DNA from 4 places in the Streptomyces sp. NPDC005281 genome. Region 4 is predicted to be linked to each of the others. Evidence: riboswitches for the same ligand, from Rfam matches in the RefSeq annotation. Region 4 holds a riboswitch; each other region holds the start of a gene.

Region 1 (5,250 bases), on a different contig from region 4:
TCTCTCCGCTCCCGTCCGGCAGTCCAGGATCCGCGCCGTAAGCCAGGAGCACCGCCGTTGTGGCAACGGTCAGCGGCTTGCCGCTCTGGAGTGCCCCGTCTCCTTCACTGTCGATCGCGTGGGTCAGAGGCGTCGCGCCGTCACCGTCGTTCGGGTCGGCTCCGGCGTCAAGCAGTCGAGCCATCAGCTCCACGTCCTGGTGTTCCGCGGCGAAGAGCGTCGGCGGCCACCAACCACTGCCGTCAATGACCGCTCGCCGGCTCGGCGGAAGTGCCATGAAGGTGCTGATACGTCGTTGCGTCCGCTCGACAGCGGCACTCAGATACGGCCGTGCCCTGCTGATCGCGGTGTGAACCTCGCTGCCCGGCTCGTACCGTTCCAAGATCTCGTCGATGCGCCGAGCGAACTCGAAGGACTGCCCGGCAGGCCCGGTGGTCATGTCGGCGAAGATCAGTGCGTCCAGGACTGCCGAGTCCTCCCGGTCGTACACCGCGAGTTCAGCAGTCAGCTCACGCTGTTCGGCCTCATGGACCGCGCCGGAGTGGTGGGCGACCAACCGCACGAGGCGCGGAGGAGCAGCCAGCCTTTCCAAGTGGCGTGCGCCGTCGAGAGGGTGGAACCCTGTGTCTCGAAGTTCCGGCGCGTAGCCGATGTCATGCAGCCAGGCGGCCGCGACGAGCAGCTCCCGGTCATCCCTGGACACTGCCGCTGTGGCCTCGGTTGCTCGTGCGGCCACGGCCTGCGTGTGCAACCAGCGGTTCCCGAGCGGGCGCAACAGCGATTCGGCCAGCTCAGCCGCACCTCGGGGCGTGTCCAATCCGGAAGACATGGATCGCACGGTAACCCAGACGGACACGCTTCGACGGTCACCCCGGGACCCTCACGACCGCTCACCCCGGGACCGGGACCATCAGGAGGAGACGAAGGCGATCGCGCCCGCACCGGTGCTGCCACCGGCACCGGGACCGGCCCTGGCACCGGGACCGGCCCTGGCACCGGCACTGGCGCTGGCGCGAGGTTCCGGCCGAGAGCCGTGCTGGGCCGTCCCTCGGCCGTCCGGGGTCGACCAACGCTGACCGTCGGTATCCACTGGCGACCGCTCCGGCCCGGGCCGCCTGAGTTGATCTGCGACACTGGTACAGCCATGCCTAAGCCCGGAGAACTCACCTTTGTCGCGCCGCGCGGAGCCCAGAAGCCGCCGCGGCACCTTGCCGATCTCACGCCCGCCGAGCGCAAAGAGGCGGTTGCCGCGATCGGCGAGAAGCCGTTTCGTGCCAAGCAGCTGTCGCAGCACTACTTCGCCCGGTACGCGCACGACCCCGCCGAGTGGACGGACATCCCGGCCGCCTCGCGCGGCAAGCTCCAGGAAGCACTGCTTCCCGAGCTGATGACCGTCGTGCGGCACCTTTCGACCGACCAGGAAACCACCCGCAAGACCCTGTGGCGGCTCTTCGACGGCACGCTCGTCGAGTCCGTGCTGATGCGCTACCCGGACCGGGTGACCATGTGCATCAGCTCGCAGGCGGGCTGCGGGATGAACTGCCCGTTCTGCGCCACCGGACAGGCCGGTCTCGACCGGAACCTGTCGACCGGCGAGATCGTGCACCAGATCGTCGACGGCATGCGGGCGCTTCGCGACGGCGAGATCCCCGGCGGTCCCGCGCGGCTCAGCAACATCGTCTTCATGGGGATGGGTGAGCCGCTCGCCAACTACAAGCGTGTGGTCGGGGCGATCCGGGCCCTGACCGACCCCGAGCCGGACGGCCTCGGGCTCTCGCAGCGCGGTATCACCGTGTCGACGGTCGGGCTGGTCCCGGCCATCAACCGGTTCTCCGACGAGGGCTTCAAGTGCCGGCTCGCGATCTCCCTGCACGCTCCGGACGACGAGCTGCGCGACACCCTCGTCCCCGTGAACACGCGGTGGAAGGTGCGCGAGGTGCTGGACGCCGGTTTCGAGTACGCGGCCAAGTCCGGGCGGCGCCTGTCCATCGAGTACGCGCTGATCCGGGACATCAACGACCAGGCGTGGCGTGCTGACCGGCTCGGGCGGATGCTCAAGGGCAAGCCCGTACACGTCAACCTCATCCCGCTGAACCCGACCCCGGGCTCGAAGTGGACCGCCTCGCGGCCCGAGGACGAGAAGGCGTTCGTCGAGGCCATCGCGGCCCATGGCGTCCCGGTGACCGTCCGGGACACCCGGGGCCAGGAGATCGACGGAGCGTGTGGTCAGCTCGCCGCGACCGAGCGGTAGTCTGAGCCAAGTCAGTCCGTCTCATAGTCCGACATCTTCATATTCCGACAGGGGAGCGCCACAGCGCTGAGAGTGCGGGACAGCCCGCAGACCCTCTGAACCTTGCCCAGGTCATTCTGGGTAGGAAGTTCGGTCGTAACTCAAGCTGTTGCGCCCTGCCCGGGAACCGTCAGAGGTCCCGGGCAGGGCCGCGTCTCTTCCTGGTCACCCAGGAGGAATCAGTGAGCACCACCATCACCAGCGGTAAGCGGTTCGCGACCCTGGCCGTCGGCCTCGGGCTCGTCGCGCTGCCCGCGCTGTCCGCGTGCGGCTCGTCCGGCAGCGCCGGTTCGGGTGACTCGAAGACGATCACGCTCGTGAGCCACGACTCGTGGCTCGTGTCGAAGAACGTGCTCAAGGACTTCGAGAAGCAGTCCGGGTACAAGGTCCGGGTCCTCAAGGACGGCGACGCCGGGCAGGCCGTGAACAAGGCCATCCTGACCAAGGACAACCCGCAGGGCGACGTCTTCTTCGGCGTCGACAACACCCTGCTCTCCCGCGCGCTCGACAACGGGCTGTTCCAGCCGTACGTGGCCAAGGGTGCGGACCAGGTCCTGCCCGCATACCGCGTCGACCAGGCCAAGCACCGGGTCACCCCCATCGACACCGGCGACATCTGCGTCAACTACGACAAGGCGTACTTCAGTAAGCACAAGCTGGCGCCGCCGCAGTCCTTCGACGACCTGGTCAAGCCCGCGTACAAGAACCTCCTCGTCACCGAGAACGCCGCCACCTCCTCGCCCGGCCTCGGCTTCCTGCTCGGGTCCGCCGCGCACTACGGCGACAAGAGCTGGCAGGGCTACTGGACGAAGCTCAAGGCCAACGGAGTGAAGGTCGTGGACGGCTGGGAGCAGGCGTACAACGACGAGTTCTCCGGGTCCGCCGGCGGCAAGAAGGCCAAGGCGGACCGGCCGCTGGTCGTCTCGTACGCCTCCTCGCCTCCCGCCGAGGTCATCTACGCCGACCCCAAACCCGCCACCGCCCCGACCGGGGTCGCGGCCGGCACCTGCTTCCGGCAGGTGGAGTACGCGGGTCTGCTCAGCCACGCCAAGAACGCCGAGGGAGGCAAGGCGCTCCTCGACTTCCTGCTCACCAAGGAGTTCCAGGAGGACATGCCGCTCAACATGTTCGTCTATCCGGTCCGTGAGGGCGCGCAGGTGCCGACGGAGTTCGCGCGGTTCGGTCCGCAGGCCAAGGATCCCGAGACCCTGTCGCCCGCGAAGATCGCCGCCGACCGAGACCAGTGGGTCAAGTCGTGGACCTCTCTCGTACTGAAGTAACCGAAGGGGCCGAAGGGCCTGGAGGTGCTGAAGGGGCCGAGGCGGCCGGCGGCGCCGAGGCGGCCCGGGGAGCCGGCGCGGCCGAGCGGGTCCGCCGGGCCCATCGCACCGGCGGTCCCGGTGGTCCCAACGGTTCCAGTGGTCCCGAGGGGCCCGGTGCGGTTGCGCGAACGGCCCGCAGGGAGAGCGCGGTGCGGTTCGGGCTGATGGTCCTGCCCGTCGCGTTCTTCGCGGTGTTCTTCGCCTACCCCGTCGCCGCGATCGTCTCGCGCGGCCTCCACGGCGACGGGGGCTGGCAGCTCGGCCGGATCTGGGACATCGCGACCCGGTCCGACATCCGCCACGTGCTGTGGTTCACCACCTGGCAGGCGCTCGCCTCGACGGCGCTCACGCTGCTGATCGCGCTCCCCGGCGCGTATGTGTTCGCGCGCTTCGAGTTCCGGGGCAAAGAGGTGCTGCGGGCCGTGGTGACGGTGCCCTTCGTGCTGCCGACCGTGGTCGTCGGCACCGCCTTCCTCGCCCTGGTCGGCCGGGGAGGGCTGCTCGACGAGCTGTGGGGCGTACGCCTGGACACCACGGTGTGGGCGATCCTGCTCGCGCACGTCTTCTTCAACTACGCGGTCGTCGTACGAACCGTCGGCGGCCTCTGGTCGCAGCTCGACCCGCGCCAGGAGGAGGCCGCGCGCATGCTCGGCGCCTCGCGCCTCGCCGCGTGGCGCCGGGTGACCCTCCCGGCGCTCGGGCCGGCCGTGGCCGCGGCCACCCTCATGGTCTTCCTCTTCACCTTCACCTCGTTCGGTGTGGTGCAGATCCTCGGCGGCCCCACCTTCTCGACCCTGGAGGTCGAGATCTACCGGCAGACCTCCGAGATCTTCGACCTCACGACGGCGGCGGTGCTGACGATCGTCCAGTTCGTGGCGGTCGGCGCGATCCTCGCCGTCCACGCGGCGACCGTACGCCGACGGGAGACCGCCCTGCGTCTGGTGGCCCCGGGGACGACAGCGCGCCGGCCGCGCGGTGCCTGGCAGTGGGCGTTCCTCGCGGGCGTGCTCGTGAGCATCGCGGTGTTCCTCGTGCTGCCGCTCGCCGTCCTCGTCCAGCGCTCCTTCGGGGCCCCGGGATTCGGCTACTACCGGGCGCTGGCCGACGACAGCGGCGGTGTCTTCCTCGTCGCCCCGATCGAGGCGGTCGGCAACTCGCTGGAGTACGCGCTCGCCGCCACCGCCATCGCCGTGCTGATCGGCGGTCTGGCGGCGGCCGCCCTGACCCGGCGCGCCGGCCGGCTGATGCGGGGCTTCGACGCGCTGCTGATGCTCCCGCTCGGCGTCTCCGCTGTCACCGTCGGCTTCGGGTTCCTGATCGCCCTGGACGAGCCGCCCCTCGACCTGCGCGCGAGCTGGATCCTGGTGCCGCTGGCGCAGGCTCTGGTGGGCGTCCCCTTCGTCGTACGGACGATGCTGCCGGTGCTGCGGGCGGTGGACGGGCGGCTGCGGGAGGCGGCGGCCGTCCTCGGGGCGTCGCCCTGGAGGGTGTGGCGCGAGGTCGATCTGCCGATGGTGCGGCGGGCGCTGCTCGTCGCGGCAGGCTTCGCCTTCGCCGTGTCCCTCGGCGAGTTCGGGGCGACCGTCTTCATCGCACGGCCCGACAACCCGACGCTGCCGGTCGCCGTGGCCCGGCTGC
Region 2 (5,250 bases), on a different contig from region 4:
GGCGGTCGTGGCCTTCTCTCTTCCGTCCCATCAGGGGGACCGCCTGATGCCCACGGCACGGAAGCTGCAGAGCGAGGTCGGGCGGATGCTAGGAACACTCGCCATCTCTATCAGTATCTGAAAACTCACTCCTTGTAATACGGCATGCACGTTGAGCAATATTTCAGCAGTGTCAGGTGGGTCGAATCCTGGCCAGTCGACGGCAAACGACGGGGTAGGCGATGCGCGAGTCGGTGCAGGCAGAGGTCATGATGAGCTTCCTCGTGTCCGAGGAGCTGTGCTTCCGCATTCCTGTCGAGCTGCGATACGAGAGCTGTGATCCGTACGCCGTGCGGTTGACCTTCCACTTGCCCGGCGATGCGCCCGTGACCTGGGTGTTCGGGCGGGAGTTGCTGATCGACGGCGTCGGCAGGCCCTGTGGTGACGGCGACGTGCACATCGCGCCGGCCGACCCGGAGGCGCTCGGGGAGGTGCTGATCCGGCTTCAGGTCGGTGGCGATCACGCGCTGTTCCGGTCCGGGACGGCGCCGCTGGTCGCGTTTCTCGACCGGACGGACAGGCTCGTGCCGCTCGGGCAGGAGCGCTCCCTCGAGGGCTTCGACACGTCCCTCGACGCGGTGCTCGACCGCATCCTCACCGAGGAGCAGAGCGCGGGCTGAGGTCCAGGTCGCCTTGGCGCGGAGTAACGCTTCCTCGCAAGGCGCGTGGGCGCAGGATGGTTTCAGCGCTTTCGGGAGCCGGTCAGTGCTTGCGGCGGCGCCCCTTCCCGCTCCGTGCCGGTGTCAGGGCGGCCGCGGGCTGGGCGGGGACGGACGCGCCGCCTTCCCGGTCCGCGGCGACCACCAGGGCTGCCAGCGCGGTCGTCACCGGCACGGCGGCGACCAGACCGATCGATCCGACCAGCGTGCGCACGATCTCCTCGGCGACCAGCTCGCTGTTGGCGACGGTGCCCACGCTGCTCTGCGCGATCGAGAAGAGCAGCAGCAGCGGGAGCGCGGCGCCCGCGTAGGCCAGGACGAGCGTGTTGACGACCGACGCGATGTGGTCGCGGCCGATACGGATGCCCGCGCGGTACAGGCCGCGCCGGCCCATCGTGGGGTTCGCCTCGTGCAGTTCCCAGACCGCGGACGTCTGCGTCACCGTCACGTCGTCGAGGACGCCGAGCGAACCGATGATGACACCGGCCAGCAGCAGGCCGCTCATGTCGATGGACGGGTACAGACCGTGGATCAGACCGGTGCTGTCGTCGGTGTTGCCGGTCAGCACGGCCCAGTCGATGAAGACCGAGCCGAGGAGGCCGATCAGCACCAGGGAGAGCAGGGTGCCGACCACCGCCACGGACGTCCTGGCCGACAGACCGTGACACATGTAGAGCGCGATCAGCATGATCGCGCTGGACCCGACGACGGCCACGAGCAGCGGGTTCGAGCCCTGCAGTATCGCGGGCAGGATGAAGAAGTTCAGGATCATGAAGCTGATGGCCAGGGCGACCAGCGCCATGACCCCGCGCATCCGTCCGATCACCACGACGACCACCGCGAAGATCAGAGCGAGCAGCGTCAGAGGCAGCTTCCGGTTCGCGTCCGTGACCGAGTACTGGAGGTCCTTGGGGGCGGAGGGCTCGTACGCGACGACGACCTTCTCGCTCTGGTGCAACTGCCGTGACTGATCCGGCTGAACGATCTCGGTGAACGTGCGGCCCTTGTCCTTTCCGGTGTCGATCCGGACCGTCGCCTTCTTGCATTCCCCGGCCGACCTGCGCTGGGCGGAGGAATCCCCGGTGGCGGAGGTGGCGCCCCCCGGGGTCCCCGAGGAGGCGTTCACGGACTTGCAGTCCACCTGGTCGATCTTCGTGACCGTCGCCTGCTGGGTCTGCCGGTCGAAGCCGACACCGGTGCGCTCGTGAGCCGGCGCGCCGCCGGGCCACAGCACCACGAGTCCCACCGCGACCGCGACCGCGAAAGGGATCAGCACCGCGGCGATGACCTTGCGCAGATGCTTGGAGACCGGCGCGGCCGGACCGTGACTGTGGGAGTGCCCGTGCCCGGCGCTCGGGGGCTCGTCGTGCCCACGGCGGGGACCCGGCCCGTGGTCATCGTCCGAACCGTGATGATCACTGTCCGGCCCCTGCCCGTGCTCATGCCCGTGTCCGTCGCCGGGGCCGTGCCCACGGCCGCCGTCGGAGCCGGGACGGCGCGGTGGCTCGGACGGCTGGAACGGGTGCTGCCGGGTCGTTGTCACCGCCCGATCATCGCAACAACGTCAAGGGCCCTCTGGTCACCGCGCCAAACATGACGCTAGCGTGGAGGCACCTTTGCACACGCGGGAGCTCGGAGCACCGGGCTGAGAGGGCGCTGACGTCCGTCTTCGCGATGTTTCACATGAAACATCGGCGATCGGAAGCCGCTGCGTCGACCGCTGAACCTGTTACCGGGTAATGCCGGCGTAGGGAGTAGGTCTCATGACCGACAAGGATGTACGCACGCCTGCCTCCAACCGGACGGACGGGGTTTCCCCGCCGTCCCCGAACGGCCAGGAGAGGCAGTCCATCGGCTGGCACAAGGGGTACGTGGGAGGCACGCGTCCCGATCTGCAGGTGCCGGTTCGTCAGGTGCACCTCACCAACGGGCAGTCCGTGACGTTGTATGACACCTCCGGCCCGTACACCGATCCGACCATCGACACCGATGTACGCAGGGGGCTGGCGCCGCTGCGTGAGAGCTGGATCATCGCCCGCGGCGACACCCAGGAGTACGCGGGCCGCCCCGTTCGTCCCGAGGACGACGGGATCAAGCACACGTCCCCACGCGGAGGACTGCGCAATCTCGACGCGGTCTTCCCTGGCCGGCCGCGCCAGCCCCGCCGGGGGCGCACAGGACAGGCGGTCACCCAGCTCGCCTACGCGCGGCGCGGTGAGATCACACCCGAGATGGAGTTCGTGGCGGTCCGCGAGAACGTCGACCCCGAGGTCGTACGGGAGGAGATCGCCGCGGGCCGGGCGGTACTGCCCGTGAACGTCAACCATCCGGAGATCGAGCCGATGATCATCGGCAAGCGGTTCCTGGTGAAAGTGAACGCCAACATCGGCAATTCCGCGGTGACTTCCTCCATCGAGGAGGAGGTCGAGAAGATGACCTGGGCGACCCGCTGGGGCGCCGACACGGTCATGGACCTGTCCACCGGACGCAACATCCACACCACACGTGAATGGGTGCTGCGCAACTCCCCCGTACCCATCGGCACCGTGCCGCTCTACCAGGCATTGGAGAAGGTCGACGGCCGTGCCGAGGAGCTGACCTGGGAGATCTACAAGGACACCGTCGTCGAGCAGGCCGAGCAGGGCGTGGACTACATGACGGTCCACGCGGGCGTGCGCCTGGCGTACGTGCCGCTCACCGCGAACCGAAAGACCGGCATCGTCTCGCGCGGAGGATCGATCATGGCTGCCTGGTGCCTCGCGCACCACAAGGAGTCGTTCCTGTACGAGAACTTCGAGGAGCTCTGCGAGATCCTCGCCGCGTACGACGTCACCTACTCGCTCGGCGACGGGCTGCGGCCGGGTTCCATCGCGGACGCCAACGACGCCGCGCAATTCGCGGAGTTGAGGACGCTCGGGGAACTCAACACGGTCGCGAAGCGTTTTCAGGTTCAGACGATGATCGAAGGCCCGGGCCACGTCCCGATGCACAAGATCAAGGAGAACATCGACCTTCAGCAGGAGATCTGTGATGAAGCTCCGTTCTATACCCTCGGCCCGCTGACGACGGACGTCGCGCCGGCCTACGACCACATCACTTCCGGCATCGGCGCCGCGATGATCGCCTGGTGGGGCACGGCCATGCTCTGCTACGTCACGCCCAAGGAACACCTGGGCCTGCCCGATCGTGACGACGTCAAGACCGGCGTCATCACCTACAAGATCGCCGCCCACGCAGCCGACCTCGCCAAGGGGCACCCAGGTGCCCAGGACTGGGATGACGCGCTCTCCGACGCCCGCTTCGAGTTCCGGTGGGAGGACCAGTTCAACCTGGCTCTCGACCCGGACACGGCGCGGGAGTTCCACGACCAGACGCTGCCGGCGGAACCCGCCAAGACGGCCCACTTCTGCTCCATGTGCGGACCGAAGTTCTGCTCGATGAAGATCAGCCAGAACATCAACGAGCGGTTCGGCGGTGCAGTGGCCGAGGGTGCCTCGGCCGAGGAGATCTCCGAAGGCATGCTCCAGAAGTCCCGGGAGTTCGCGGAGGCGGGCAACCGCGTGTATCTGCCGCTGGCCGACTGAGCCACTCCACGGGGGTGCGGTCCGGGGCGCACACCCGGACCGCCGCCCTCGATCCGGTCACGGCGTGACGTCCTGCGGGTACCAGCGCAGTTCGACGGTGTTGCCGTCCGGGTCCTGGACGTAGACCGAGGTGGCGGTGCCCCGCGCGCCGAAGCGTTCCACGGGTCCCTCGAGGACGGTGAAGGCTCCCGACGCGATGACCTGGTCCCAGTCCAGCGGTTCCACGGTGAGACAGATGTGGTCGACGTTGGACCCCTCGGGGGCATGGGCGACCAGGTCGATGATGGTCTCCGAGGTGATCCTCACCGACGGGAACGGGGCCCGGCCGCGCCGCCATTCGGCGACGCGTACGGGTTCCAGGCCGAGAAGTCCGCTGTAGAAGGCCAGGGACCCTTCGACGTCCCGGACGTTGAGGACCAGGTGGTCGAAGGCCTTCACGCGCACGGTGGTCATGTCGTCTCCAGGTCGACGGCGTGGCGGAGCCACGCGCTGAACGGGGCGGGGCCGATCTCGTCGGCACGGCCGTGCCCGTTCTTTCCCACGGCCCTGCCGACGCCTTCTACGATCCGCCGCGGGACGGACACCATCAAGGCAGGATCGCTGTACGACCGTTGAGCCAGATTTAACGCCGGGGGATTCATGCTGGAGCGACTGGAGACCGAGACCTTTCTGACGCTGGCCGAGGAACTGCACTTCGGCCGCACCGCCGTGCGGTTGCGGATCACGACCGGGCGGGTCAGCCAGGTGATCAAGACGCTGGAGCGCAGAGTCGGCGGCCTGCTGTTCGAACGCACCAGCCGTTCCGTCCGGCTCACGCCGATCGGCCGGCAGCTGGCGGACGACCTGGTCCCCTTGGTCGCCGGGATGGAGGCGGCACTGCGGAAAGCGGCCGACGCCGGCCGGGGAGTCACGGGAGAGCTGCGGGTCGCCTTCCTCGGTGAGTGGACGGCGCCCGCACTTCTCCGGGC
Region 3 (5,250 bases), on a different contig from region 4:
GCTGCGGACCAGGCCGAGGCCGGGTGCGTGGCGGCCGGGCTTGGTGGGGGTGGGCCAGCAGGGGCCGGTGCAGAAGTAGTCCACGCCCTCCTGGACGGCGGCGGCCTCGGCCTCGGACGCGGCGTGCGTGGAACGGCCGATGACCACCTCGTCGCCGAGGATCGCGCGGGCCGCGGGAACCGGAAGGTCCCCCTGGCCCAGGTGCAGGACTCCGGCGCGGGCGGCGTGGGCCACGTCCGCGCGGTCGTTGACCGCGAGGAGCTTGCCGTGCCGGGCACAGGCGTCCGCGAAGACCTGGAGGTGCTCCAGCTCCTCCCCCGCCTCCATGCCCTTGTCGCGCAGCTGCACGATGTCGACACCGCCCGCCAGGACCGCGTCGAGGAACTCGGCGAGGTCGCCCTGGCGTCTGCGGGCGTCCGTGCACAGATAGACACGGGCGTCGGCGAGGCGGTCCCGCGCGGTCGTGGCGGCGTTCTCGGGCATGCGTGGGTCCCCCGTTGTCGGTGCGCGGGGAGCGCGGCGGCCGGGATGGTCCCGCCGCCGTGCTCCCCGTGCCGGACGGTCTCGAAAAAGGTCAGACGGCGAGCGCCTGGGCGCGGCGCTTCACCTCCGTGCCGCGATTCTCGCTCAGCGCCTGCGCGGGGGTGCCGGGCAGGGTCGGGTCGGGGGTGAAGAGCCACTCGAGGGCCTCTTCGTCGGAGAAGCCGTCGTCCCTCAGGAGCGTCAGGGTGCCTGCCAGGCCCTTGACGACCTTCTGCTCGGCCACGTCGATGAAGTCGGCGGGGACATGCAGCGCGCGGTTCTCACCACGGCGTACGGCGATCAGCTGGCCCTCCTTGAGCAGCTGCCGGACGCGTGTCACCTCGACACCGAACTGTTCGGCGATGTCGGGGAGGGTGAGCCAGGCGGGGACGAGAGCATCGATCTTTGCGTCAATCTCGGTCACGGGACAAGCGTGCCATCCCGGGCCGACAGTCGGAAGCCGAGGGCGTCCGACCGCGGGGTGAGGGATCAGGCAGTGGCGGCCTTCAGCGGCCTCGACGGGTCCACGAGCAGCTCCGGGTCCATGGCGACACCCGCCTCGATCAGCCGGCGGCCCTGGGCGAGATCCCTCGGGCGGCCCACCGCCAGCAGGGCGACGAGCCGTTCCCCGCGGAGCCAGCACACCGACCAGGAGACGCCCGCGGGGTCGCCGCGCCACACCAGGGTGTCGGCGGGCCCGTGGTGGCCGACGTACTGCACGAAACGGCCGAACTGCTCGGACCAGAAGTACGGCACGGGGTCGTAGGCGGCCGGGGTCTCCCCGACGATGTTCAGGGCGACCGTGCGCGGACCCTGGAGGGCGTTGTCCCAGTGGTGGACGAGAAGGCGCCGCTCGTAGCGCCCGGACGGGAAGGAGGCGCAGTCGCCGACCGCGTAGACGTCCGGCAGGGAGGTGCGCAGGTGGTCGTCGGCAACGATCTCGCGGTCGGCGCCGAGTTCGATGCCGGAGCCGGCGATCCAGGCGGTCGCGGGCCGCGCCCCGATCCCGACCACGACGGCGCCCGCGGGCACCCGGGAGCCGTCGTCCAGGACCACCGCGCCCGGCTCGACACGCTCCACGCGCGCGTTGGTGCGCAGCGAGGCCCCGCTGTCCGCGTACCAGGCGGCCATCGGGGCGGCCACCTCGGCCGGCAGCACTCCGGCGAGCGGCCGGTCGGCGGCCTCGACGACGGTGACCGCGCAGCCCGCCTCGCGCGCCGCGGTGGCGAACTCGGCGCCGATCCAGCCGGCTCCGACCACCACGATGTCGTGCTGCCGGGCGAGAACGGGTCGCAGCCGGTCGGCGTCGTCCAGGGTGCGCAGCAGATGCACTCCGGGCACGCCTTCGGCGCCGGGGAGCCGGATCGGCTCGGCGCCGGTGGCGACGACCAGGACGTCGTACGGGACCGGTCCCCCGGCCGTGTCCAGTTCATGGTCGCCCGGCCGCACGGCGAGGGCCTCGCTGCCCAGCCTGAGGTCGATGTCCAGGGCCTCGAAGTCGACGTCGAAGGCGGAGCCCTCGGCCTTGCCCAGCAGGACGGCCTTGGACAGCGGTGGCCGGTCGTAGGGCTGATGCGGCTCCGCGCCGATCAGCGTGACGGTGCCGGTGAAACCCTGTTCGCGCAGGGCGACCGCGGTCTGCACCCCGGCCATGCCCGCGCCCACCACGACGACCCGCCGTGCCGTGGGCCTGCGCGACGGGGACTGTGCCTGCGTCTGATCGCTCACCTGATCACCATAGACACGTGACGATTCGTCAGTCAGCTGACGTGCTCGGTGACCTGTTCCACACGGCGGGTCCCGCGCACCTCTTCCACCACGCTCGTCCCGGAACCCCGCCGGGACTCCCACGTCCAGGTCTCCTCCAGCCGGACACGGCCGTCGGGCAGTTCGAGGACGAGGGACACGCAGTGGCCCGACGCGGTGGTCCCGTCGCGTTTGAGCTGCACGTACCGGAAGTCGAGGCGGTCGCCCTCGCGGGTGCCCACGAGGTGTCCGCGGACGATGTCGCCGCCCGCGTACTCGGCCCAGACCACGCCGTCCTCCTCGTGGTACGTGAACCGGGTGAGGGTGCCGACCTGGCCGGCGGCCTGGTCGGCGACGGGCGCGAGGACGAGGCCGTCGAGGGGTCGTGCCACGGGCGGAGGCTCCCTTACCGAGACGGACGGGGGCGGGCTAGGGTGGCCAACGTAAAGCACTCGCGGGAGCCCGGACGCACCGGGCTGAGAGGGAGGCTGGCGGCCTCCGACCGTACGAACCTGATCCGGGTCATGCCGGCGAAGGGAGGGGCTGGACGCCCATGCCGTCTGCACGTTCGTCGGACGTCCTCGTCGTCGGGGGCGGGATCATCGGTCTGGTGACGGCCTGGCGGGCCGCGCAACGCGGGTTCACCACCGCGCTCGTGGACCCCGAGCCGGGCGGCGGGGCCGCCCGGGTCGCGGCCGGGATGCTGGCCGCCGTCACCGAGCTGCACTTCGGCGAGGAGACCCTGCTGGGCCTCAACCTCGCCTCGGCGCGCCGCTATCCGGACTTCGCCGCCGAGCTCACCGAGGCGACCGGCGAGGATCTCGGCTACCGCCGGTCGGGCACGCTGGCCGTCGCGCTGGACGCCGACGACCGCGCCCATCTGCGGGAACTGCACGCGCTCCAGGTCCGTTCGGGGCTGGAGTCGGAGTGGCTGAGCGGCCGCGAGTGCCGCCGCCTTGAGCCGATGCTCGCGCCCGGTGTGCGCGGGGGTCTGCGGGTGGACGGCGACCACCAGATCGACCCGCGGCGCCTCGCGGGAGCCCTGGTCACGGCGTGCGAGCGGGCCGGGGTGGCACTGCACAGGACCTGGGCGGAGCGCCTGACGGTCGTACGGGACCGGGCCGCCGGAGTCGTCACCACGGACGGCACCGAACTCACCGCGGGCCGGGTGGTGCTCGCCGGGGGCAGCCTCAGCGGGCGTCTGGCGGGTGTCCCGCAGGACGCCGTGCCGCCGGTGCGCCCGGTCAAGGGGCAGGTGCTGCGGCTGACCGTGCCGCGGCGGTACGCGCCGTTCCTGAGCCGCACCGTGCGGGCCGTGGTGCGCGGCAGCCACGTCTACCTGGTGCCGCGCGAGAACGGCGAGCTCGTGGTGGGCGCGACGAGCGAGGAGCTGGGCTGGGACACCACCGTGACGGCGGGCGGCGTCTACGAACTGCTGCGCGACGCCCACGAACTGGTCCCCGGGATCACCGAGCTGCCGCTCGTCGAGACCCGCGCGGGTCTGCGCCCCGGCTCGCCCGACAACGCTCCGATGCTCGGCCCGAGCGCGCTGGACGGTCTGCTGCTGGCCACCGGGCACTTCCGCAACGGTGTCCTCCTGACGCCCGTGACCGGCGATGTGATGGCCCATGTCCTGACCACCGGCGAACTCCCCGCCGAAGCCCGCCCCTTCACCCCCCTGCGCTTCGGCGCCACGGCCCGCACGGAGCTGCCCGTATGAACATCGTCGTCAACGGGGAGCGGCGGCGGATCGCCGCAGGAACCGCTCTGGACGCGCTCGTCGCGACCCTCACCCCGGCGTCGTCCGGGGTGGCCGCCGCACTGAACGAGACCGTCGTCCCTCGAACGCAGTGGTCGTCCACCGCGCTCGCCGAGGACGACCGCGTCGAAGTCCTCACCGCCGTCCAAGGAGGCTGACCCATGGCAGACGACCCCTTCGTCCTCGGCGGTACGGCCTACACGTCCCGGCTGATCATGGGGACGGGCGGCGCGCCCAGCCTCGACGTGCTGGAGCGCTCCCTGGTGGCGTCCGGCACGGAGCTGACGACGGTCGCGATGCGGCGCGTGGACGCGTCCGTGCACGGCTCGGTCCTGTCGGTGCTCGGCCGGCTGGACATCCGTGTCCTGCCGAACACGGCCGGCTGCTACACCGCGGGCGAGGCCGTGCTGACCGCGCGGCTGGCGCGTGAGGCGCTGGGCACCGATCTGGTCAAGCTGGAGGTCATCGCCGACGAGCGCACCCTGCTGCCCGATCCGATCGAGCTGCTGGACGCGGCGGAGACGCTGGTCGACGACGGCTTCACCGTGCTGCCGTACACGAACGACGACCCGGTCCTGGCGCGGAAGCTGGAGGACGTCGGCTGTGCGGCGATCATGCCGCTCGGCTCGCCCATCGGGTCCGGGCTCGGGATCCGCAACCCGCACAACTTCGAGCTGATCGTCGGGCACGCGGGCGTGCCGGTGATCCTGGACGCGGGGGCCGGTACGGCGTCGGACGCCGCGCTCGCCATGGAGCTGGGATGTGCGGGGGTGATGCTCGCCTCGGCGGTGACACGGGCGCAGGAGCCCGTGCTGATGGCGGAGGCCATGCGGCACGCGGTGGAGGCGGGGCGGCTGGCGCGGAGGGCGGGACGCATCCCCCGGCGGCACTTCGCGGCGGCGTCCTCCCCAACGGAGGGCATGGCGGCGCTGGACCCGGAGCGCCCGGCGTTCTGATCGCCGGTCCGCCCGGGGAGTCGCAGCAGGTTGTCGTGTTGTGGTCTTGCGGCGACAGACAGGATCTGATCGGACATCTGTACGACGAACAGATCTTCGTGCGTCAGGTGCGCGTCACAGCTCGGCTGCAGTCGGGCCCCTGTATCGGCCGAACGGGGCGCCGTGACAGTGGCGGCTCGTAGACTCACCTGCGTGGATACGACCCTTCAGGACCCGCTTGTCGGACACGTGCTCGACGGCCGGTATCGCGTCGAGGCACGGATCGCG
Region 4 (5,250 bases):
AGGAGGCGAGGGCTCCCGCCGACCCGATCGCCAGCTGGGCCGGGTAGTTGGAACCCGAGGACTTGTCGGTGACCGTCAAATACCGTTCCGTGCCGGGGACTTTGAGCGTGTACTGGTCGGCGCCGCCCGGCGTCACCTCCCACGCGGCGTCGGCGCTCGTACAGGCGACAGACCTGGCCTGGTCGCCCGAGCGGCCCAGACAACTGCCCGCGGTGTCGGCGCTCTCGAGCACGAACGAGGAGCCGTTCTGGCGGAGGGTCCACTGCTGGTGGTCCTCGTTGCCCTTGGGGTTGTGCTGGACGACCGCGCCCGAGCTGTCGGCGGCGTTCAGTCCCGTGATGGCGCTCTGGACGTAATAGGCGCCCGCGGCGGGGACTTCGGCGGCGCCGGCGGGCGCGGGGAGGGCGAATACGGATCCCAGTACGGCGGTGGCGGCGAGCAGGGAGCGTCGGCTCGGTCTCATGGCACGTGATCCCTTCCTGTGGGGAGCATGAGCATGCCATGCAGACCGACGCCGGGGGGCGACGGCGGGCATCAGGGGTACGGATCGCGTCAACCGCGACGGCCGCCCGGTTCACGTCCAACGCGGCCCGGGCGCACCACCGTTCACCCGCCGGGTGAGGTCAGGCGCCGCCGCGGCGGGTGCCGGGGTGCTCGATCCGCGTGACGAACGCGGTGATGTCGGCGACCACGCGTTCGGGCTGTTCCCAGTGGACGGAGTGGCCGGTCTCCGGGTAGGCGAGGAAGTCGGCGCCGTGGACGGCGTCCAGAATGGTCTGCTGGTCCTCGCGGGGCAGGAACTCGTCCTGCTCGCCCCAGATGACGAGGGTGGGCACCAGGATGCCGCCGAGGGTCGCGGGCAGATCGGCGTCGAGGAGACCGCGGGCGGTGTCCTTCCAGACGTGCGCGGGAAGCTTGAGGTTCTCCTCGACCATGGTCTCGGTGAACCCCCGCGCGATCGGGCGGGCCATGGTGTCGGCCAGGAAATCCTCGACGAACGCGCGCGGCACGGGATCGGGGAGGTCGTCCATGGCGCTCACCAGCCCGGTGACCGCCGGTTTGTCCGCGAGGGTGCCGGGGACACCGATCAGCACCAGACCCGCGATGCGGTCGGGGTGGCTCCCGGCGACGATGCGGGCCGGTACGCCTCCGCTGGACGCCCCGACCAGGATCGCCCGGGGGATGTCGACGGCGTTCAGGAAGGCCACCAGGTCGGCGGCGAAGTCGTCGGGAGTGTAGCCCTCGGGGGGCCGGTCGGCATCGCCGTGCCCGCGCTGTGTGGGCGCGTAGCCGTGCAGGGATGCCGGAAGCCGCCGCAGGAGGGGCTCGAAGGACCACCAGGAGTCGGCCAGGCCGTGCACGAAGACGACCGGCGTACCACTGGGGTAGCCGGCCTCGGCATACGGGAGGGTGAGCCCTTCCCGCACCTTCGCGGACTTCAGGGAGATCACGGTCACGGCACCCTGCCTCCTTCCGCCCGGCCACCGGGGTCCGGGAACCCCGGGGCGGAGCGCGAGCGGCGATCACCTCCGACAGTACCGAGGGGCGGCACGCGCCGCGCTGCGAACAGGCCCGACCGGGCCTCCCGGATGACGGGGAGAACGCGGTCGGGTGCTGGTCCGGGTGAGTGACCGGTGGGGGTGACGGGGAGCGGAGGGCTCCGCCACCCTCACCGGCGGCTGGCGGCTCCGCCCGGGTGCGGTGACCGGAGGCTCCACTCGGGTCCGGGGAAACCAGCAGGCTCCACTCGGGTCCGGGGACCGGCAGGCTCCACTCGGGTCCGGGGACCGGCAGGCTCCGCTCGGGTGCCGCCTGAGCGGTTCGCTGCGCGGTGCCCACGTCGTGCACAGGAGCTGAGCACGGGTTCTGCCGGCGGGACCCACTCCCGCTCACTCCCCGGGAACGGTTAGGGTGTCCGTCGTACCGGACACGGGGTGCCTGCGAGGGCTGAGATCACACCCGTCGAACCTGAACCAGTTCGTACTGGCGGAGGGATGTCTCCATGCCATTGACGCATGTTTCCGGCGGGCTGCCCGCCGACGGCCGGCCCGCCGTCTTCGACGGGCGGATGCCCGCCGCACCCGGCGACCTCCGGGTGGAGGGGCACGGCATCGAGCCGGTCCCCGAGAGCAATCGGTACGGCGGGGCCGGGCGCCTGTTCACCGTGTGGTTCGCCCCGAACCTGACGATGACGGGCGTGTTCACCGGCACCATCGGCATCGCGCTCGGCCTGGACTTCACCACGGCTCTCGCGGCGATGGTCCTCGGAACCGTGCTCGGCGCGCTGCCCACCGCCTACCTCAGCACCTGGGGCGGGCTCACCGGCACCGGCCAACTCCCGCTCGCGCGGCTCGCGTTCGGCCGGGCCGTGGTGCTGCCCGGGGTGCTCCAGTGGCTGTCGTCGGTCGCCTGGGACGCGCTGATCGGCCTGTTCGGCGGGGATGCGCTGGCACGGTTGTGCGGCTGGCCGTTCTGGCTGGGTGTGCTGGTCATGATGCTGGCCCAGGGCGCTCTGGGTGTCCTCGGCTACGAAGCCATCCACCGTTTGCAGATCGTCATGACGTTCGTGCTCGCCGTGGCGTTCGCGTTGATCGCCTGGCGGATGCTCGACGGGGTCCACCCCGCGACGACCGGGTCCGCGACCGGCGCCGACGGAGCGGGCGCGTTCGCGCTCACCAGCACCATCGCGCTGAGCCTCTCGCTGTCCTGGGCACCGTACGCGGGTGACTTCAGCCGTTACCTGCCTCGTACGACGTCCCGCCCGCGCATGTTCTGGTGCACCCTGCTCGGGCTCGTCACGTCCTTCGTCGCCGTGCAGGTCCTCGGTCTGTGGGGCGCGTCGGTACTGACCGACCAGACGGCGGCGGGCGTGGACTCGTTGCTGGGCGGCGGTGCGGCGGGCGCCTTCGGGCTGCTGGCCGTGGCACTGGCCGCGGTGTGCAGCAACGCGATGAACGACTACAGCGGTTCACTGGCCCTCCAGACTCTGGGGGTACGGATACCGCGCCCGTTGGCGGCTGCCCTCGCCGCCGCGCTCGGCTTCCCGCTGGTGCTGTGGATGCACGCGGCCGACACGACGGCGCGATTCCAGAACGTGCTGTTGTTCGTGGGGTATTGGATCCCCGGGTTCGTCGCGATCGTCGTCGTCGACTGGATCGCCCGGGGGCGGGAGCGCGGCGGCGCCCCGGTCGACATCACCGCCGAGGCGACCCGGCCGCACTCCGGACGGACCTCGCTCGTGGCCTTCGTCGCGGCGTTCGGCGCGGCCGTGCCGTTCATGGACACCGGTCTGTACGTGGGTCCGGTGGCCGACGCGCTGCACGGCGCCGACCTCTCCTACTACGTGGCGTTCCTCGTCGCCCTCGCCCTCTACGCCCCGCCGCGGCTGCGCCGCCGCGCCTGAGGGCCGCCGCCCGTCGCTCCGCCGGCCCCGGGCCTTCACGCCCGTGGCCGTACCCGAGAGGAACACCTCGAATGACCACGCCACCGCCTCGCGTCCTGACGATCGCCGGCTCCGATTCAGGCGGAGGCGCGGGAATCCAGGCCGACTTGAAGACCATGCTCGCGCTGGGCGCCCACGGGATGAGCGTGCTCACCGCGGTGACCGCGCAGAACTCCGTGGGCGTGCAGGGTGCTTGGGAGCTGTCGGAGGAGGCGGTTCGGGCCCAGTACCGCAGTGTGGTCGACGACATCGGCGTCCAGGCCGTGAAGACGGGGATGCTCTCGTCGCCCGAACTGGTCACCACCGTCGCCGAGTTGCTGTCCGACGTGGGCGCGCCGGTCGTCGTGGACCCGGTGAGCGTGTCCAAGCACGGGGACCGGCTGCTGGCCGACGACGCGCTGGACGCCGTACGGACCCGGCTGCTGCCGCGGGCGACGGTGGCCACCCCGAATCTCGACGAGGTCGCCCAGCTCACCGGGGTGAAGGTGGACGACGAGGCGGGCATGCGCCGGGCCGCCGGGCTCCTGCTCTCCTTCGGCCCGCGCTGGGTGCTGGTGAAGGGGGGCCATCTGCCGGGCCAGGCCGTCGATCTGCTCACCGACGGAACGGCCGAGCACTGGCTGCGCGCGCCGCGCCACGACAACAGGCACACGCACGGAACGGGGTGCACGCTCGCCTCGGCCATCGCGGTGGGGCTGGCCGAGGGACTCGCGGTGCCGGAGGCCGTACAGCGCGCCAAGGTGTACGTGACCGCCGCGATCGAGGCCGGTTTCGCACTCGGCGCGGGCATCGGCCCGGTGGACCACGGATGGCAGCTGCCGAACCGCCGGACGGGCACCTGACGACCCGTCCGCTCTCCGGCACACCTCCTGCCCCGGAGGCTGAACACCTCGGCCCCTCCCGTGCGTACTGATCGGCACAGCGACAGTCGTCTGCTCGCCCGTCAGGTACGCGGACAGGCAGATCCGGATCCAAGGAGCACACCATGAAGGCGTCCGCGCAGATCGGCGTCACAGGGCTCGCGGTGATGGGCCGCAATCTGGCCCGCAACTTCGCCCGGAACGGCTACACCGTCGCCGTCCACAATCGCACCCCCGCACGCACCAAGGCACTGGTCGAGGAGTTCGGGCACGAGGGAGCGTTCGTCGCCGCCGAGTCGGCCGAGGACTTCGTGGCCGCGCTGGAGCGCCCCCGCCGCCTCATGATCATGGTGCAGGCGGGTGCCGCCACCGACGCCGTCATCGAGGAGTTCGCCCCGCTGCTCGAAAACGGCGACATGATCATCGACGGGGGCAACGCCCACTTCTCCGACACCCGTCGTCGGGAGCAGTCGCTGCGCGAACGCGGCATCCACTTCGTCGGCGCGGGTGTGTCCGGCGGCGAGGAGGGCGCGCTGAACGGGCCGAGCATCATGCCCGGCGGCTCCGCGGAGTCGTACGCCTCGCTCGGCCCGATGTTCGAGTCGATCAGCGCCAAGGTGGACGGTGAGCCCTGTGCCACGCACATCGGCACGGACGGCGCCGGCCACTTCGTCAAGATGGTGCACAACGGCATCGAGTACGCCGACATGCAGCTGATCGGCGAGGCCTACGACCTGCTCCGCCGCGTCGGCGGCTACACGCCGGCTCAGATCGCCGAGATCTTCCGGCGCTGGAACAAGGGCCGCCTCGACTCGTACCTGATCGAGATCACCGCCGAGGTCCTCGCGCACACGGACGCCGCCACCGGCGAGCCGTTCGTCGACGTCGTGGTGGACGCGGCGGGGCAGAAGGGCACCGGCCGCTGGACCGTGCAGACCGCCCTGGACC

What was found. Region 4 has a riboswitch for thiamine pyrophosphate ahead of ABZV42_RS07650 (cytosine permease). Riboswitches for the same ligand answer to the same signal wherever they lie in the genome.
Region 1: linked by a shared signal. The riboswitch ahead of ABZV42_RS24875 (thiamine ABC transporter substrate-binding protein) and the one ahead of ABZV42_RS07650 (cytosine permease) in region 4 are both predicted to bind thiamine pyrophosphate.
Region 2: linked by a shared signal. The riboswitch ahead of thiC (phosphomethylpyrimidine synthase ThiC) and the one ahead of ABZV42_RS07650 (cytosine permease) in region 4 are both predicted to bind thiamine pyrophosphate.
Region 3: linked by a shared signal. The riboswitch ahead of thiO (glycine oxidase ThiO) and the one ahead of ABZV42_RS07650 (cytosine permease) in region 4 are both predicted to bind thiamine pyrophosphate.

What each region holds. Positions count from the first base shown of each region.
Region 1 covers NZ_JBEXGX010000018.1:113,162-118,411, reverse strand. Annotated here, with positions in the region: gene ABZV42_RS24885 (HDIG domain-containing metalloprotein) at 1-829, opposite strand, end outside; gene rlmN (23S rRNA (adenine(2503)-C(2))-methyltransferase RlmN) at 1,145-2,251, shown strand; TPP riboswitch at 2,291-2,396, shown strand; gene ABZV42_RS24875 (thiamine ABC transporter substrate-binding protein) at 2,473-3,570, shown strand; gene ABZV42_RS24870 (iron ABC transporter permease) at 3,777-5,250, shown strand, end outside.
Region 2 covers NZ_JBEXGX010000003.1:235,199-240,448, forward strand. Annotated here, with positions in the region: gene ABZV42_RS06230 (helix-turn-helix domain-containing protein) at 1-121, shown strand, start outside; gene ABZV42_RS06235 (SsgA family sporulation/cell division regulator) at 222-659, shown strand; gene ABZV42_RS06240 (YibE/F family protein) at 742-2,241, opposite strand; TPP riboswitch at 2,313-2,469, shown strand; gene thiC (phosphomethylpyrimidine synthase ThiC) at 2,462-4,282, shown strand; gene ABZV42_RS06250 (VOC family protein) at 4,340-4,735, opposite strand; gene ABZV42_RS06255 (LysR substrate-binding domain-containing protein) at 4,922-5,250, shown strand, end outside.
Region 3 covers NZ_JBEXGX010000031.1:70,514-75,763, forward strand. Annotated here, with positions in the region: gene thiE (thiamine phosphate synthase) at 1-483, opposite strand, end outside; gene ABZV42_RS33470 (Rv2175c family DNA-binding protein) at 575-946, opposite strand; gene ABZV42_RS33475 (FAD-dependent oxidoreductase) at 1,012-2,250, opposite strand; gene ABZV42_RS33480 (hypothetical protein) at 2,283-2,660, opposite strand; TPP riboswitch at 2,713-2,824, shown strand; gene thiO (glycine oxidase ThiO) at 2,822-3,988, shown strand; gene thiS (sulfur carrier protein ThiS) at 3,985-4,185, shown strand; gene ABZV42_RS33495 (thiazole synthase) at 4,189-4,983, shown strand; gene pknB (Stk1 family PASTA domain-containing Ser/Thr kinase) at 5,176-5,250, shown strand, end outside.
Region 4 covers NZ_JBEXGX010000004.1:112,134-117,383, forward strand. Annotated here, with positions in the region: gene ABZV42_RS07640 (phospholipase) at 1-463, opposite strand, end outside; gene ABZV42_RS07645 (alpha/beta hydrolase) at 624-1,457, opposite strand; TPP riboswitch at 1,921-2,012, shown strand; gene ABZV42_RS07650 (cytosine permease) at 2,003-3,403, shown strand; gene thiD (bifunctional hydroxymethylpyrimidine kinase/phosphomethylpyrimidine kinase) at 3,475-4,284, shown strand; gene gndA (NADP-dependent phosphogluconate dehydrogenase) at 4,428-5,250, shown strand, end outside.